DNA from 2 places in the Kitasatospora sp. NPDC088351 genome. Region 2 is predicted to be linked to the other one. Evidence: riboswitches for the same ligand, from Rfam matches in the RefSeq annotation. Region 2 holds a riboswitch; the other holds the start of a gene.
What was found. Region 2 has a riboswitch for magnesium ahead of AB0P06_RS04795 (NRAMP family divalent metal transporter). Riboswitches for the same ligand answer to the same signal wherever they lie in the genome.

Region 1 (7,465 bases), on a different contig from region 2:
GGGTGCTCCTGTAGAGCAGCAATGCCGACAGCCCCAGCAGACCAGGGTTGCGGGCAAAGAGGTACCGGCCCCACCCACGCGGGGAGCGGCTCGGCAAAGAAGCCCGGAGAACGCCGCCCGGCCACAGCGCCTTCCAGGGATTTCAGGTTAGCCTCACCTAAGTGAAACGGGTCGGCCGGGCGTCGACTCCCCCGCTGCGCCCGCTTCACCCGTTCGCCTGCCCGCCCGTTGAAAGGAGCCGGCCTTGTCCACCGCCACCACCCCCGCGTCCGCACCCTCCCGCTCCTGATCGTCCGCACCACAGCGGTCACCCCGCACATGTTGCCGGCGAGGCCGCCGCCGTCCGGGAGCTGCGCCGCCACCTCGTCGGCGAACGCGGAATCGACCGCCGCGCCGTCTGCTTCATGGGCTACTGGCGTACCGGACGCACCGAGGACCAGCGCGCCGACGAAGGCCCCGCCGCCGACACGGACGACTGAGCCCCCGGTCGGTGCACACCGCCCCGGCGCGCGGCCGGGCACCCGCCGGTCCCGGACCGCTCCACGTCAGCGGAGTGCCGCCACGTGGTCCGGCCGCAGGGGCCGCCCGGTCAGTCCTCCTGGGTGGCCGTCAGACCCCACCGGATGGCCCGGCGAGGAGCAGCACCGCGCCCAACGCCCCGGCCGCACCGACCAGCGCCCGCTTCGCCGTCTGCTTCATCGCGATACGCCCTGACGATCCGTCCGGACCGGCCGCACGTGGAACCGCGCGGCCGTCCGTCGCCGTTCTTCGGCACCCGAACGACCCTACGGCGGCCCACTGACAAGTGCGGCGGACCAGCCCGCTACCGGTACTCCCGCAGCCGCGGCCGGACGCCGATCGCCAGGCCGGTGCCGAGGGTGACCGCCTCCTTCAGCCGCCCGGCCGGGGTGCGGGACGAAGGTACGAGAAGGCGTCCGCCCCCTGCCCCGCGGCGACGGGGCAGGGGGCGGCGCGGGCCGTGCCGTCCGGCGGGGAGGCGCGGTTCAGCGCACGGCGATGACGGCCTCGGCAGCGACGACCGGCGGCCGCGGATGCGGCGGGCGGTCGTGGTGGTGTGCCGGGCGGTTCATGCCCTTCATCCAAGCCGCCGGCGCGGGCGGGGGGCAAGCCCCGCCGGCCCGCCCTGACGGAACCCTGACGCCCTGTCCGAACGTCGTGCCGCTCAAGGCGGGTCACGGGCGAGCCGCGGCACTCAGAGCCAGTTGCGGCGCTTGAACACCAGGTAGAGGCCGGTGCAGACGAGCGCCATCAGCCCGATCGCGAACGGGTACCCGAACGCCCACTTGAGCTCCGGCATGAGCTCGAAGTTCATGCCGTAGACGGTGCCGATCAGGGTCGGCGCGAAGAGGATGGCCGCCCAGGAGGAGATCTTCTTGATCTCGTCGTTCTGCACGTGCCCGGCCTCGGCGAGTTGCTTCATCTCCTCGTTCTGCCGCTGCGAGACCAGGGTCGCGTTGACGGTCAGGATGTTCTGCAGCATCTGCCGGAAGCCGTCCACCCGCTCGGCGGCGTACGTGGCGTGGTCGGCCACGTCCCGCAGGTAGCGCTGGAGCTCGTCGTCGGTGCCGTACTTGCCGAAGCCCGCCTCCAGGCTCTTCATGATCTCCAGCAGCGGACGGGTGGCCCGCTGGAACTCGATCACCTCGCGGGAGAGTTCGTAGATGCGGCGGGACACCTGCGGGTCACCGCCGAACACCTCGGTCTCGATCTCGTCGATGTCGTGCTGCAACCCGGCGATCACCGGCGCGTACCCGTCGACGACCGCGTCCAGCACCGCGTACAGCACCGCCTCGGGGCCGAGCGCGAGCAGCTCCGGGTCGGCCTCCAGGCGGCTGCGCACCGCGGAGAGGTCCGGGGCCTGCGAGTGGCGCACGGTGAGGACGAAGTCGGGGCCGACGAAGAGGTGGATCTCGCCGAAGTCGACCTCCTCCACGTCGTCCAGGTAGCGGGCGGCGCGCAGCACGACGAAGAGCGTGTCGCCGTAGCGCTCCAGCTTCGGCCGCTGGTGGGCGACGATCGCGTCCTCGACCGCCAGCTCGTGCAGGTTGAACCGCTCGGCGGCCTCCAGCAGCTGCGCCTCGGCGGGCCGGAACAGGCCGATCCAGGCCATCGTGCCGGGCTTGCCGGGCAGCTGGCGGTAGATGTCGGCCAGGCTGGCGGGTTCCTCGACCCGGTGCCCGCCCCGGTAGACGGCCGCGTCCACGACGGAGCGCTCCAGCGTGACGGGCTCCGCGGGCTGGTCGGGCCTCGGGTCCATCGAGTGCTCGGGCGCCGGCTGCGCGTCGCCGCCGCGCGGCGTGGTGACGGAACGGGAGAACGGACGCTTGCTCGCGCGCACGGCGCGCACACGCCAGTCGGACATGGCGGGGTACCTCCACGGGTCGGTGTCCGCCGCTGCCGAGGCCGGGGGCCGCGGGGTCGGGCGGGGCGGGGGCGGGAGGCGCCCGGCCGTCCTCCACCGCGCACGGCGCCCGGACCACGCGGCCGGAGCCGCCGCTGTCAGCGGCGGGCGGTACGGCGGCGGGGTGCGGGAGCGGTACGGGAGGAGAAGTGCCGGGTGCCAGGAGAAGAGGGGGACGTCCTGGGGCGGGGCCGACTTCGGCCCGGACTACTGCTCTCCACAGGTCTCACCTCCTCGCCGTCGGGGCGCCCGTACTCGGGTCGCCGTTACCGGGGCCATCAGGGAGATCCACACCGCGCGCCGCGGGCACACCTGGCCGCGGGACGGGCGGGGCACCCCTGATCTCGTCAGAGCTTTGGCACGCCACGGCGTAGCACCCGGGGGTGCAGCCACTTGGGATCACCCCTTAGGCCGGGGAGACCTGTCCTGAACCTGGGCGTCTCTCGACGTCGTGGGGTCAGTGGCCTGTGTCCGTGGCGACGCCTCACCGAACGAGGTGCCTTCACAACTGTGCCAAGTCTAGTACCCGCGCGACCGCGCCCTTGACCAGGGCCTCCGCCGAGGCCTCCACCGGGGTCCCGACGGGCCCGGGCCGCCGCTTCGGCTCAGCCCAGTGCGAGGTGGGCGGCGGTGTACGGCAGGGCGACCGTCTCCAGGCCCCCGACGCTGCCGAACACCGGGTGGACGTTGACCTCGAAGACGACGCCGCCGTTCTCCGCGCCGAGGTCGACACCGCCGAGCGGCAGGCCCAGGGACTTGGTCGCGGAGACGGCCAACTCGGCCAGACCCGCAGGCAGTTCGCCGTCCTCCAGCAGCTTCGAGACGGCGCCCTGGATCTCGTTGCAGGGCGCGTCCGGATCCGGCTGGACGTGCTCGACCGCGCGGACGACGCGCCCGCCGAGCACCACCACCCGGTACTGGTGGCGCCGGCCGTCGGCGTTGAAGTTCCCGGCGTCGCGGGCGATCAGCCAGTCGGCGCCCGAGGCCACGTAGTGGTCCGCGGCGGCGGTGAGCTGGTCGCGGGTGGTGACGTGGAAGACATCGTTGCCGCCCATTCCGACGGTCGGCCGGGCCCAGACGTCGCCGCCGAGGCGGTCGAAGGCATCGACGGCGGCCTCGGGGGTCGGCCGGGAGAGCGCGATGGTGGGCATGTGCGCGATGCCGTCCCGGCTGAAGCGCTCGACGGTCCGGTCCTTCTCGGTGGCCGCCCGCCAGCCGTCCGTGTCGGTGCCGAGCGAACGGGCGCCGTACGCGCGGAGCCGCTGCTGGCAGGCCTCGAAGGCGCGCCGCTTGTGCGGCGGTATCTCGTAGACCAGCACGGTGTCCGCCGTCACGGCGAGGCCCTCGGCCGGCACCTCCAGGCGGAGCCCGCCGTCGGCGGCCGGGCCGATCCGGCCGGTGCCGCCGCGCATGAAGTGCCGCGCGTCGAGCAGGACGGGCGCCCGGCCGGTGAGCATCCGCGCGGCGGTGGCCAGAGTCTCCCGGCTTCCCTCGGTCGAGCTGTGATCCGTCATCAGAACGAGCTCGCTTCGCGGCATGCCGCCATGGAACAGGCCCCGCCCGGCCCGGGCAAGAGCGTGTTCCAGGCCTGGCCCCGCCTCCGGTGGCCGGAATCCTCTTCGTTCCCGGTCGGACCGGGGCCGGGTCGGTGCCCGCGTCCGGGCCCTGGCCGAGACCGCTCGGCTGCTCGATGCCCGTGGTGGCGGCATCGGCATGCTTCACATCAGCGACCTCTTCCTCGCCCGCGGCCTCTGAGCGAGGCGAGTCAACCGAGACTGTGGCTTTCCAGTTCGGTGAGAATCTCGAAGAGCTGACTCTTCGCGCGAAGGAATTCGTCACTCATTGCACTCACACTGAATTCCCCAAGGGTTTCCGCGCGGGCTTGTGCTTCGATCTCCGCTGCCATATCGGCCAGCACGTCAGCCCCCAGGGCCCTGGCGCTGGACTTCAGCGTGTGAGCGGCCCGCCGCACCTCGTCGTTCTGCTGACTGCCCGACATGGCGGATATCAGTTTCGGCGCATCTTCCACAAACAGCTCGGCCAGTTCAGCAACCGAGGAAGCCCCGCCCAGGTCGTCACAGAGACGCTCCAGAACCTCTCGGCTGACCGAAGTGTCGGAGTGCTCCGGCTGCGGGGTGGTGTCCTGCTCGCCGCCGGGTGCGGACACACGGCTCAGCGCTTCAGCCAACTGGTCACTCTTTATCGGTTTCGCTATGTAGTCGTCCATGCCCGCGGCAAGGCAGATTTCGCGGTCGCCCTGCATCGCGTTCGCCGTCATCGCGATTATGTAAGGACGGCGGCCGGCCTCAAGCATTTGATTGATCTTCCGCGACGCCTCGAGGCCGTCCATGACGGGCATCTGCACGTCCATCAGCACGACGTCGTAGCAATCATTGAGGACGGCATCGACGGCCTGACTGCCGTCGTCGACTATCTCGGCGGTGTGGCCGAGTTTCCGCAACATCAGCGTAGCGATCTGCTGATTCACCGCATTGTCCTCGGCCAGCAGGATTTTCAGATCAGAAGACGCGCCGTCAGGAGACGTACCCTTGCTCGGGGAAGGGCTCACCCCGGCGGGTTCCCGCTTGCCCACGATGACCGTCACAAGCGCATCATGCAGCTGCGAAGCCCTTATAGGCTTGGTCAGGACCGCGGAGAATTCTTCACGGTCGATCAGTTCTCTGGACGTCACCAGTGAGGTTGCCAGTATGAGCGGCAGACGTTCACGACCCAGGATCCGGTGGATCCTCCTGGCCAGCTCCACGCCATCCATCTTCGGCATCATCATGTCGATGACTGCCACATCAAACGGATCGCCCGACTCAAGTATTCTGAGGGAATCTTCGGGGAAGGCCGTTTCATAGGGCACCATGTTCCATGAATCAGCGTGCCGCCTGACCACTTCGCGGTTGACCGCATTGTCATCGACAATGAGCAGGCGCTTCAGTCGCAGTGGTTCTTCCGCGACAGGCGGCAGACTGCCTTCGGCGACCTCCAGATTGATTTCGAAGCTGAAGACAGAGCCGACGCCGCTCTTGCTCTCCACCTTCATGAAACCATCCATCATCTCGACGAGGCGCTTGCTGATCGCCAGCCCCAGGCCCGTCCCCCCGTACCGGCGAGTGGTGGACGAATCCACCTGGCTGAAATCCCGGAAGAGTCGATCCATGCGATCTTCAGGGATGCCTATACCCGTATCCGAAACGGAAAAATGCAACCGCGTGGCCCGGTCGTCCCCGTCGACATCCTCAGTGGTTCTCACCGAGACTACGACTTCACCGGTCTCGGTAAATTTAATCGCATTGGAGAGGAGGTTGGTCAGTACTTGCCGGAGGCGCATTCCGTCGCCGACCAGCCTGTCCGGAACGTCAGGCTCAACCAGGCAGGCAAGTTCGAGCGATTTTTCTGCGGCACGGGTGGCAATCACCCCGACCGCGGAATCCATCATATCGCGCAGGGAGAACGGCCGGCTCTCCAGCTCCAGCCCGCCGGCTTCTATCTTGGAGAAGTCCAGAACGTCATTGATGATACCAAGCAGGGCCTCCCCGCTGGAATTGATGATATCAACAAAGTTTCGCTGTTCGGACGTCAGTTCAGTAGACAGCAGCAATTCAGTCATCCCGATGACTGCGTTCATCGGGGTCCTGATCTCATGACTCATGGTGGCCAGGAACGAGCTCTTGCTGCGGGCCGCGGTCTCCGCGACCGAGCGCGCGTCCTGCAACTCCCGCTCTGCCTTCGCCCTTTCAACCACGCGTGACAGCTGAGCGCCGACCTGAATCAGCAGCTTCGTGAGCATCTCGTCCTGGCTGATTTTTCCCGGCGCGGCAAAGAACTCAAGCACAAAAATGACTTCGGATTCACAGAAAACAGGAAGCGTCAGGAACTCGGTGATTCCGAGTTCACGACAGGACTTGATGTAATCTATTTCTTCGTCCTCGCTGCCGACGGTGCCTGTCAGCGCCTCGGTGGACAGCAGGGCGCGTCCGGCCGGCCCACGCCCCCGGGGGACCATGAGCCCATCATTCGCCTGCAGCGCTCGCAGGTGTTCCGGATCGTCCGCCCACCAATAACGCGAGTACGAGGCAAGCATGCCGCTGTCCGGCGAGAACGACAGCGCATGACCGGCCGGGCACCCCGTGAAGGTGCATATTCCTTTTACCGCGGCAAGCAGTGGATCGCTCACCTGGAGCGCGTTGTTGCATGCCGCAGCCACCGACTCCAGCAGTTCCAGACCCCGCTGCTTCTCGAGCTCCTGGTTCTTTGCGTCATGCAGCTTGCGAATCATTTCCTCTGATATCAGCTCGGCCTGCCGCCGCGCCTTGCGTTCCTTGTTCAGTAGGCTTTCCAGCAGAGCTGCTTCCCGATCTATATTCCGCTCACGCTCCACCGTAATCTCCTATGACGCTAGCCTTACTTCAAATACGCATTCTTCGTCCCCTCGCCCGGTGCATCTGGGCTGCTTGATCTGAACGGACTCCCCGAAGTGAACGGCCGCACCCTCGATAAGTCCTTCGCCGAACCAGCACAGCTGTCGTTCCGACCTGTAGCTCATGATGAGTACATCATCGGACGACGTATCGAATCTGAAACTCGGCACATCGGCACCGGGATAGAGCCGCCTCACTTCGGGATGTATGATGTCGTTCAGTGTCAGCAGGAAGGTTCGAGCCGAGCTGTGTCTTTCGAAGAACACGGGATATCTTTCGGCGAAGATCGGCAGCGCCTCGCGCCCCAGCCAGCGAACAATTTCGTCTTCTGACATACCGAACATGGACGCCGCTTCGGCAACTATTTTCAGGAACTCGGCATCCGGGTAGTTGCCGAGCGACGTATACACTCCCTCAACACCTGCAGCGTTGATCAGGTCTTCCCATGCGGTCAGGCCGTACTTCTGCGAGACCACCTCATTGAAGAGATCAAAAACGACGCCCTTCATCGCATCTCATCCCCTTGCCCTGACGTCTCGACGGCAACCAAGTCCACGGATCCGAGGGTGCCGGCTTTCACGAGTGCCGCGATTGATTCTCGAATGCCACTTTA
Region 2 (7,465 bases):
TGGTGGTGACGGTCCTGGCCTCGGGCTGGGCCCTGACCTCCTCCGGGGTGCGGCCGATGACGGCGACCAGCGAGTCCGGGGACTGCAGGGCCTCGTCACCGAGGGTGCCGGCCAGCCGGCCGGGGAAGCGGTCGGCCAGCTCGACGGCCGGGGTCTCGCGCAGCAGCTTGGCGAGGGCCGGCGAGGCGTAGTACTCGCCGGGTGCCGGCACCGCGGCCAGGCCCGGCGGGACGGGCGCGGTCGGCCCGGTGGCGGCGACGTCCACCTCGAAGAGCCTGACGCCGTCGTAGTAGTCGGCGTGGGTCCGCCACCAGAGCGGGTCCACCGCCGCCGTCTCGGTGCGGGCGGCCGCCCCGGTGTTGTACCAGAGCACCCGGTCGTTGGCCTTGTCGACGGCGTTGATGCTGGCGAGCGTGGAGAGCAGCATGCCGACGCCGATGGCCACGGCGGCGGCGATGACGATCAGCCGGGCGATGGCCTCCCGGCCTCCGCTGACGGCGAGGCGGAGCGCGAACTCGATCACGAGGCGACCCGTCCGGCCGAGAGCGAGGTGGCCTTCCCGTCCCGGACGATCGACTCGCGGTCGGCGTAGGCGGCGACCCGGGGCTCGTGGGTGACCAGGATGACGGTGGTGCCCTGTTCGCGGGCGGCGCCGACCATCAGCTCCATCACCTGCTCGCCGGTGAGCGAGTCCAGCGCGCCGGTCGGCTCGTCGGCGAAGAGCACCTGCGGGCGGGCGACCAGGCCGCGGGCGAGCGCGACCCGCTGTGCCTGACCGCCCGACAGCTCGCCGGAGCGGCGCCGCTCCAGGCCGTCCAGGCCGAGCCGGGCGAACCAGGGCCGGGCCTCGGCGAGGGCCGCCGTACGGCGGGTGCCGCCGAGCAGCAGCGGCAGGGCCACGTTCTCCTCGGCCGTCAACTCGGGGACGAGCTGGCCGAACTGGAAGACGAAACCGAACCGGTCGCGCCGCAGGGCGCTGCGCTGGGCCTCGTTCATGGTGTCGATCCGCTGCCCGTCGAAGTGGACCTCCCCCGCGTCGGGGACGAGGATGCCTGCCAGGCAGTGCAGTAACGTCGACTTGCCGGAGCCGCTCGGGCCCATGATGGCGAGCACCTCGCCGGCGTCGACGGCCAGACCGGCGCCGCGCAGGGCGGGCGTCTCGCCGAAGGCGAGTTCGATGTCGCGGGCCTCGATCAGGTGGGTCATGACCGAACCGCCTCGGCGAGCGCGTCCAGCCTGGCGGTGGTCAGGTCGATCCAGCGCAGGTCGGCCTCCAGGTGGAACAGTCCGTGGTCGGCGAGCAGGGCGTCGACGAGCGCGCCCGTGCGCCGCAGTTCGGTCAGCTCGCGCATCCGCCGCAGGTGGGCGGCGCGCTGGGTGTCGAGGTACAGCTCGGCGTCGCGGCCGAGCATCAGGGCCAGGACGACCTTGGTGAAGAGCACCGTCTGAAGATTGGGCTCGGGCGACACCGGCTCGGTGAGCCAGGTCTCGAACTCCGTCACCCCGGCTTCGGTGATGACGTAGCGCTTGCGGTCGGGACCGTCACCGGGCTCCGCCTCGGCGGGCACGACCTTGCCGTCCCGGGCCAGTCGGCCGAGCGTGGCATAGACCTGGCCGTACGGCAGGGGCTTGCCCCGCCCGAAGAAGGCGTCGTAGTCGCGCTTGAGGTCGTAGCCATGGCTCGGCTCTCGCTCCAGCAGGCCCAGAAGGGTCAAAGGAACACTCATGAGCTGACCATACACCAGACGTATACTTCGAGTGTATAGCTGGCGAGAATAGTCCGCTGAGCTGCTCGAACATCGATCAGGAGGCGGTCAGGAGGCGATCAGGGCCGGCTGGGCGCTGACGCACGGGAGCGGCCGGGCCGGGCGGGACATGCGTGAGCAGGGGACGGCCCCACGTCCGCCCCCTGCTCCACACCGCGGCCCGGCGAGCCCCCACAGCAGGCCGGACCTCGCCGCGTCCCGGCAACAAGAGGACGCGGCCGGGACCAGCCTGCCCTGCCACCCCCTCCCCCGCCGAGGGCCGAACGTCCCTGTCGTCAGGCCGCCGGTCCCGGTACGGGACCGGCCGGTACGGTCCGCTCAGCCCTTGTGCGCGGACCGGGAGCGGAGAGAGATTGGATGCCGAAGCCCGGCGAACACCCCGGAGGAGCACGCATCGTGTCCAGCACACCCCGCCCGACCCGGGCCGCGTCGCTGCCGCGGCGGGCGGGCCGGCACCTGCGACGGGCCCTCGGCGCCCGCCGCGATCCGCTCGTCCGACCGCTGGACCGGTCCCGCAGCCGGGCGTGGGCCGCGGCGCTCCTGGGCCTGCTCCTCGCGCTGTCCGCCGCCGTCGGCGCCGCGCTGCTCTCCTTCCACGCCGCCGACCATGACGCCTCGGCGGACCGCGCCCGGCTGCACCGGGTCGACGCCGTCCTGCTCACCGCGGCCCGGCCCGGCAACGCCGCGAACAGCCGCTGGGCGGGCGGCTACGAGAGCCGGGCCGACGTCACCGTCTCCTGGACGTACCCCGACGGGCAGCAGCACACCGGCCGGGCCGAGGCGCCCCGCTCCGCCACCGCCGGGTCCACCGTCACCGTCTGGGTGGACGACGACGGCGGACGGGCCGACCCCCCGGCCACCCGGGTCGGCGTCGCGGTCGAGGCGGTCTGCACCGGCCTCTCCGGCTTCGCCGCCCTCGCCGCCGCGCTCGGCGGCGGCCTCGCACTGCGGCTGCGCGCCCTCGACCGGCGGGCCGACCAGGAGTGGCAGCGGTCCTGGGCCCGCCTGGAACCGCTCTGGAGCGGCCGCGGCAGCCGCAGCCCGGGCGGCCCTCAGGAGGGCTGAGCTGCGCCCATGGCCGATTCACCCGCAGCCGCGAGCCGCCGCCCCACCCTTGAGCTGCCGGCCGAACTCGTCGACTGGGTCAGGGCGTTCGCGGAGATCTCGCACCGCACGGTGGAGCAGGTCGTCGAGGTCACGTCACCGTCGAACGGTGACACCGGCCGCACGGCCAAACGCCGCCGGCACTCGCAGTACGGGGCGCCCGTGTACCTGCTGGTGGACCGCCAGGAACGCGATTGCACGCTGTTCTCCCAGCCCGGGAAGCTCGGCTACACGCACGTGGAGGGGCCGCACCCGTTCGGGACTCCCGTGCACCTGCCGGAGCCCTTCGGCCTCAGCCTCGACACCGGCGGGTTCTGACGGCGTCCGACCGTCGGACACGTCTCAGGGCTTGTCCCCGGCGCCCCCCGGGCGGGTCCAGGCCGGGGTGGGCCCGCCGGGGGCGGGGGTGGCGGCACGGTGGGTGGCGGCGGCGACCGCGATCAGCAGGGCGAGTGCCACGGCCAGCGCGGTGGTGACGGTGGCGTGGAACACCAGCAGGGCGCCGAGCAGGGCGCCGGCGAACATCCAGACGGCCGAGGCGAGACGGCGGGCGCCCGCGCGGTCGGCGGCCAGGCCGGTCAGGGTCATGGTCAGCACGGTGGTGGTGAGGTCGGGGACCTTGAGGAAGCGCACGACGGCGTTCTGCAGGCCCATCGCGAAGCCGAGCAGGCCGATCAGGCCGTACCGGGCCGCGTCGGTGGTGTGGCCGGCCACGGCCGCCAGGGCGGTGCTGCCCGCCAGCAGGACCGCCTGGATCACGGCCGAGGCGACGAGCAGCCTTCCCCGGTGACCGGGCAGCCGCTCGCAGAGCCGGCCACCGGCGAACGCGCCCACCAGGAAGGCCGCCAGGGCGGCCAGCGAGGCGGTGGCGGAGAGCCCGGCCGCGCCGGCCAGGGCGAAGCCGAGGAAGACCACGTTCCCGGTCATGTTGGCGACGAAGACATGGCCGAGTTCGAGGTAACTGACCGCGTCCACCAGCCCGGTGACGACGGTGAGCACCAGCAGCATCGGTACCAGCGGGCCGTGGCGGCGGTCGGTCTTCACCCTGTGTCCTCCAGTGGTGCGCTTCGATGATCGCGGGTACTCCGTTCTACGCCCGTCGGCCCGGGATCCCGGTCAGGCGAGCACCGGGCGGGCCCGCAGGTCGGTCGGGGCGAGCCCGGAGGCTCGGCGGCTCAGTGGTTGAGCGCGACCTGGACGATCTTGACGACGACCAGGACCATCGCGACCAGCAGGTAGCCGCGCAGCGCGCCCATGCCGATCCTGTAGGCGGTGGAGACCGTGGGCCGGGCGAGGGTCTCCAGCGGCGGCATCCGCCAGTTCTCCCGCCCGGTGCGGTCGATGCGGTCCTTCTCGGTGCCGGTGCGCCTGCGGACGAAGGAGTACCCGGCGGCCGACACCCCGAGGACGCCGCAGACCGCCATGACGGTGAGGATGGTGTCGGCGCTGATGTCCGGGAAGAGCACGGCCGCGGTCAGGACCACCGAGAGGGTGACCAGGACGCCGACCACCGCCGCCGTGAAGGCGTTGGTCCGGGGCCCGTTGACCCAGGGGCCGAGGACGTCCTTGTCGTTGCAGAGCAGCAGCAGGAAGACCGAGGCGGACGGCAGCAGCACGCCGGCCAGGGTCTGGACGCCCTCGGTGAGCAGACCGAGCGGGGAGCCGGGGATCAGCACGATGGTGGCGGCCACCGTCACCAGGCCCGCGTAGACGGCGTAGAAGCCCTTGGCCCCGCCCACGCCCCGGTGCAGCGAGTGCTTCACGCCGAGCACGTCGCCGACCGCGTACGCGGTGGAGAGCGAGACCGCGAAGGCCCCGATGATCGAGGCGTCCAGCAGCGCGATCGCGAAGAGCACCCCGGCGAGTTCGCCCGCCTTCGCGGCCAGGCCGTGCGCGATGCCCGCCGCGTCGGTGAACTGCCCGAAGCCGTCGGTGCCCGCGAAGGCCGCGGCGGTGAAGCCCGTCATCGCGGCGGCGCCGACGACCACGACGACGATGCCGATCCACAGGTCGACCTTCTCGTAGGCCATGAAGCGCGGGGTGATCCGCTTGTCGATGACGTACGACTGCTGGAAGAACAGCTGCCAGGGGGCCACCGTGGTCCCGACGATGCCGATGATCAGCAACATCACGGTGGACAACTGCCCGGCGCCGCCCGGCAGGTTCGGCACGACGAGGTCACGGGCCATCCGCGTCGCCGACGGGTGGATCAGGAAGTAGACCGGTACCAGCAGCAGCGAGCCTGCGCACAGGGCGATGGCGATCCGCTCGAAGCGCCGGAACGAGCCGGTGAACGCGGAGGCGATGATGACCGCGGCGGCCAGCACGACGGCCAGGGCCTTGGGCAGTCCGAGGTAGCCGGCCGCGAGCGTGATGCCGATGAACTCGGTGACCAGCGTCAGCGCGTTCAGCAGCAGCAGGTCGATCACCGAGAAGGCGCCCCAGAACCTGCCGAACCGTTCCAGGATCAGCCGGGCGTGGCCCACCCCGGTGACGGCGCCCAGGCGGAGCACCATCTCCTGGTTGACGTAGAGGACGGGGACGAGCAGCAGCAGCGTCCACAGCAGGTGGGTGCCGTAGTTCTGGCCGGCCTGACCGTAGGTGGCGAAGGCGCCGGCGTCGTTGTCGCCGACCATCACGATCAGGCCGGGACCAATGACCGCGAGCAGCGTCCTGAGCCGGGCGGAGAGCCCGTGGCGCGGGGTGTCGTCGTCGAGGCGGATGGTGCCGAGGGCGCCCTTGATGTCGCCCAGGTGGGCGTCGTCCAGTACGGCCGCACGCGGCGTGGGAACCTCGGGGTCGAGCATCACGTTCGTCATGACGTGCCTCCCTGACCCCTTCTCTGCGAGGGGGCCGGTCGGGGGCGCGCAGCAGCGATCCCCCCTGCGGGCGCACGGCACCGCGGCCCGCGGCGGCAAAGGGCCGGGCGGGCATGGCGGCGCGCCGGACGCGCGTCACGGCCGGGCCGGGGGCGGCGGGACATGACGGTGCGTCAGGAGTGCGCGCGGGGGAGGTTGTTACCGCGTGCCGGGGGTGAGCGAAAGCAGGCGGGGGCCGGGGCGACTGTGGCCCGGACTACTACCGTCCATGTCTCTCGCCTCCTCCCGGCCGGCGACGCACCACGGGTGCGCCGGATCGACACGGCAAGGAGCGGGCCGACCCGCCGGGCCGGCACACCCCTACTCGTCAGAGCTTTGGCACTTCACGGCGTAATCCCCTTGGCGGGGAAGCCACTTGGGATCAACCCTTAAGTCGGGAGGATCTGTCCTGAACCTGGGCGTCTCTCGACGTCGTCGGGTCAGTGGCCTGTGTCCGTGAAGACGCCTCACCGAACGAGGTGCCTTCTTCGTCTTCTGTCAAACCTTGAGAAGCATAGCCCCTCCGCCGAACGGGTCTCTACAGCTTTGTAGAAGCTTGACCGGGACCTGGGCGAAAGCGGGTGGAACGGGGCCCGCTCCCGGCCCGGGGGTGTCCGGGGCGGGAGCGGGCGGCGCGGGCGGCAGGCCTCAGAGGGCGAGCGCGGGGCGGTGGTGGTCGAGCCAGAGCGCGAGGTCCACCACCCGCTCCAGCCGCAGCCGGTGGCCCCACTCCAACTGGTCGGCCGGGGTGTCGAGGCTGGCCTTGATGACGGTCTCGTCGGCGATGTCGCGGACGTGCGGCGCGTCGAGCGCCTCCCGGGCGAGCCGCTGAAGGCCGCTGTTGTAGTCGGCGTGGTGGGTCGCCGGGTAGTGGTTCTTGGGCCGCCACAGCACCGAGTCGGGGGCCAGGCCCTGACCGGTGGCGCGCAGCAGGCTCTTCTCCCGGCCGTCGTAACTCTTCATCGACCAGGGGGCGTTGAAGGCGTACTCGACCAGCCGGTGGTCGCAGTAGGGGACGCGGACCTCCAGCCCCTGGGCCATCGAGAGGCGGTCCTTGCGGTGCAGCAGCTGGCGCAGCCAGCGGGTCAGCGAGAGGTGCTGCATCTCGCGCTGGCGGTGCTCGGCGGCGCTCTCGCCGTCCAGGTGCGGGACGGCGGCCAGCGAGGTGCGGTAGGTGTCGTCGCGGAACTCGCCGATCCGCAGGTGGGCGGCGAGGTCGGGGTTGATCGGCATGGCGGCCTCGTCGCCGGTGACCAGCAGCCACGGGAAGGTCTGCGCGGCGAGCGCCTTGGGGTTGTGGAACCACGGGTAGCCGCCGAACACCTCGTCCGCGGCCTCGCCGGAGAGGGCGACGGTGGAGTGCTTGCGGATCTCGCCGAACAGCAGGTAGAGCGAGGTGTCCATGTCGCCGACGCCGATCGGCGAGTCACGGGAGACGACCACGGCCCGGCGGTTCTCGATGTCGAGCAGGGTGCGCGGGTCGAGGACCACGGTGGAGTGGTCGCTGCCGATGAAGGCGCCGGCCTCGGCGGCGTAAGGGGTGTCGTGGCCGGTGCGCAGCACGTCGCCGGTGAACTGCTCGGCCTGGTCGCTGTAGTCGACGGCGTAGGAGCGCAGCTTGGCCTGCGGGCCTTCGGACAGCCGGAGTTCGTCGGCGACGAGCGCGGTGACGACGGTGGAGTCGAGGCCGCCGGAGAGCAGGCTGCAGAGCGGGACGTCCGCCTCCAGCTGGGCGCG

Region 1: it holds a riboswitch for magnesium, as region 2 does, so the genes downstream of both, AB0P06_RS14780 (magnesium and cobalt transport protein CorA) here and AB0P06_RS04795 (NRAMP family divalent metal transporter) in region 2, are expected to answer to the same signal.

Annotation. Positions count from the first base shown of each region.
Region 1 covers NZ_JBFBIL010000016.1:73,834-81,298, forward strand. The annotation lists partial or broken gene AB0P06_RS14775 (SIP domain-containing protein) at 303-479, shown strand; gene AB0P06_RS14780 (magnesium and cobalt transport protein CorA) at 1,214-2,383, opposite strand; M-box (ykoK) riboswitch at 2,755-2,925, opposite strand; gene AB0P06_RS14785 (alpha-L-glutamate ligase) at 3,028-3,936, opposite strand; gene AB0P06_RS14790 (response regulator) at 4,188-6,812, opposite strand; gene AB0P06_RS14795 (heme NO-binding domain-containing protein) at 6,822-7,361, opposite strand.
Region 2 covers NZ_JBFBIL010000004.1:147,789-155,253, forward strand. The annotation lists gene AB0P06_RS04765 (FtsX-like permease family protein) at 1-523, opposite strand, end outside; gene AB0P06_RS04770 (ABC transporter ATP-binding protein) at 520-1,206, opposite strand; gene AB0P06_RS04775 (PadR family transcriptional regulator) at 1,203-1,727, opposite strand; gene AB0P06_RS04780 (hypothetical protein) at 2,163-2,831, shown strand; partial or broken gene AB0P06_RS04785 (Uma2 family endonuclease) at 2,937-3,188, shown strand; gene AB0P06_RS04790 (YoaK family protein) at 3,213-3,878, opposite strand; gene AB0P06_RS04795 (NRAMP family divalent metal transporter) at 4,046-5,689, opposite strand; M-box (ykoK) riboswitch at 6,041-6,214, opposite strand; gene asnB (asparagine synthase (glutamine-hydrolyzing)) at 6,377-7,465, opposite strand, start outside.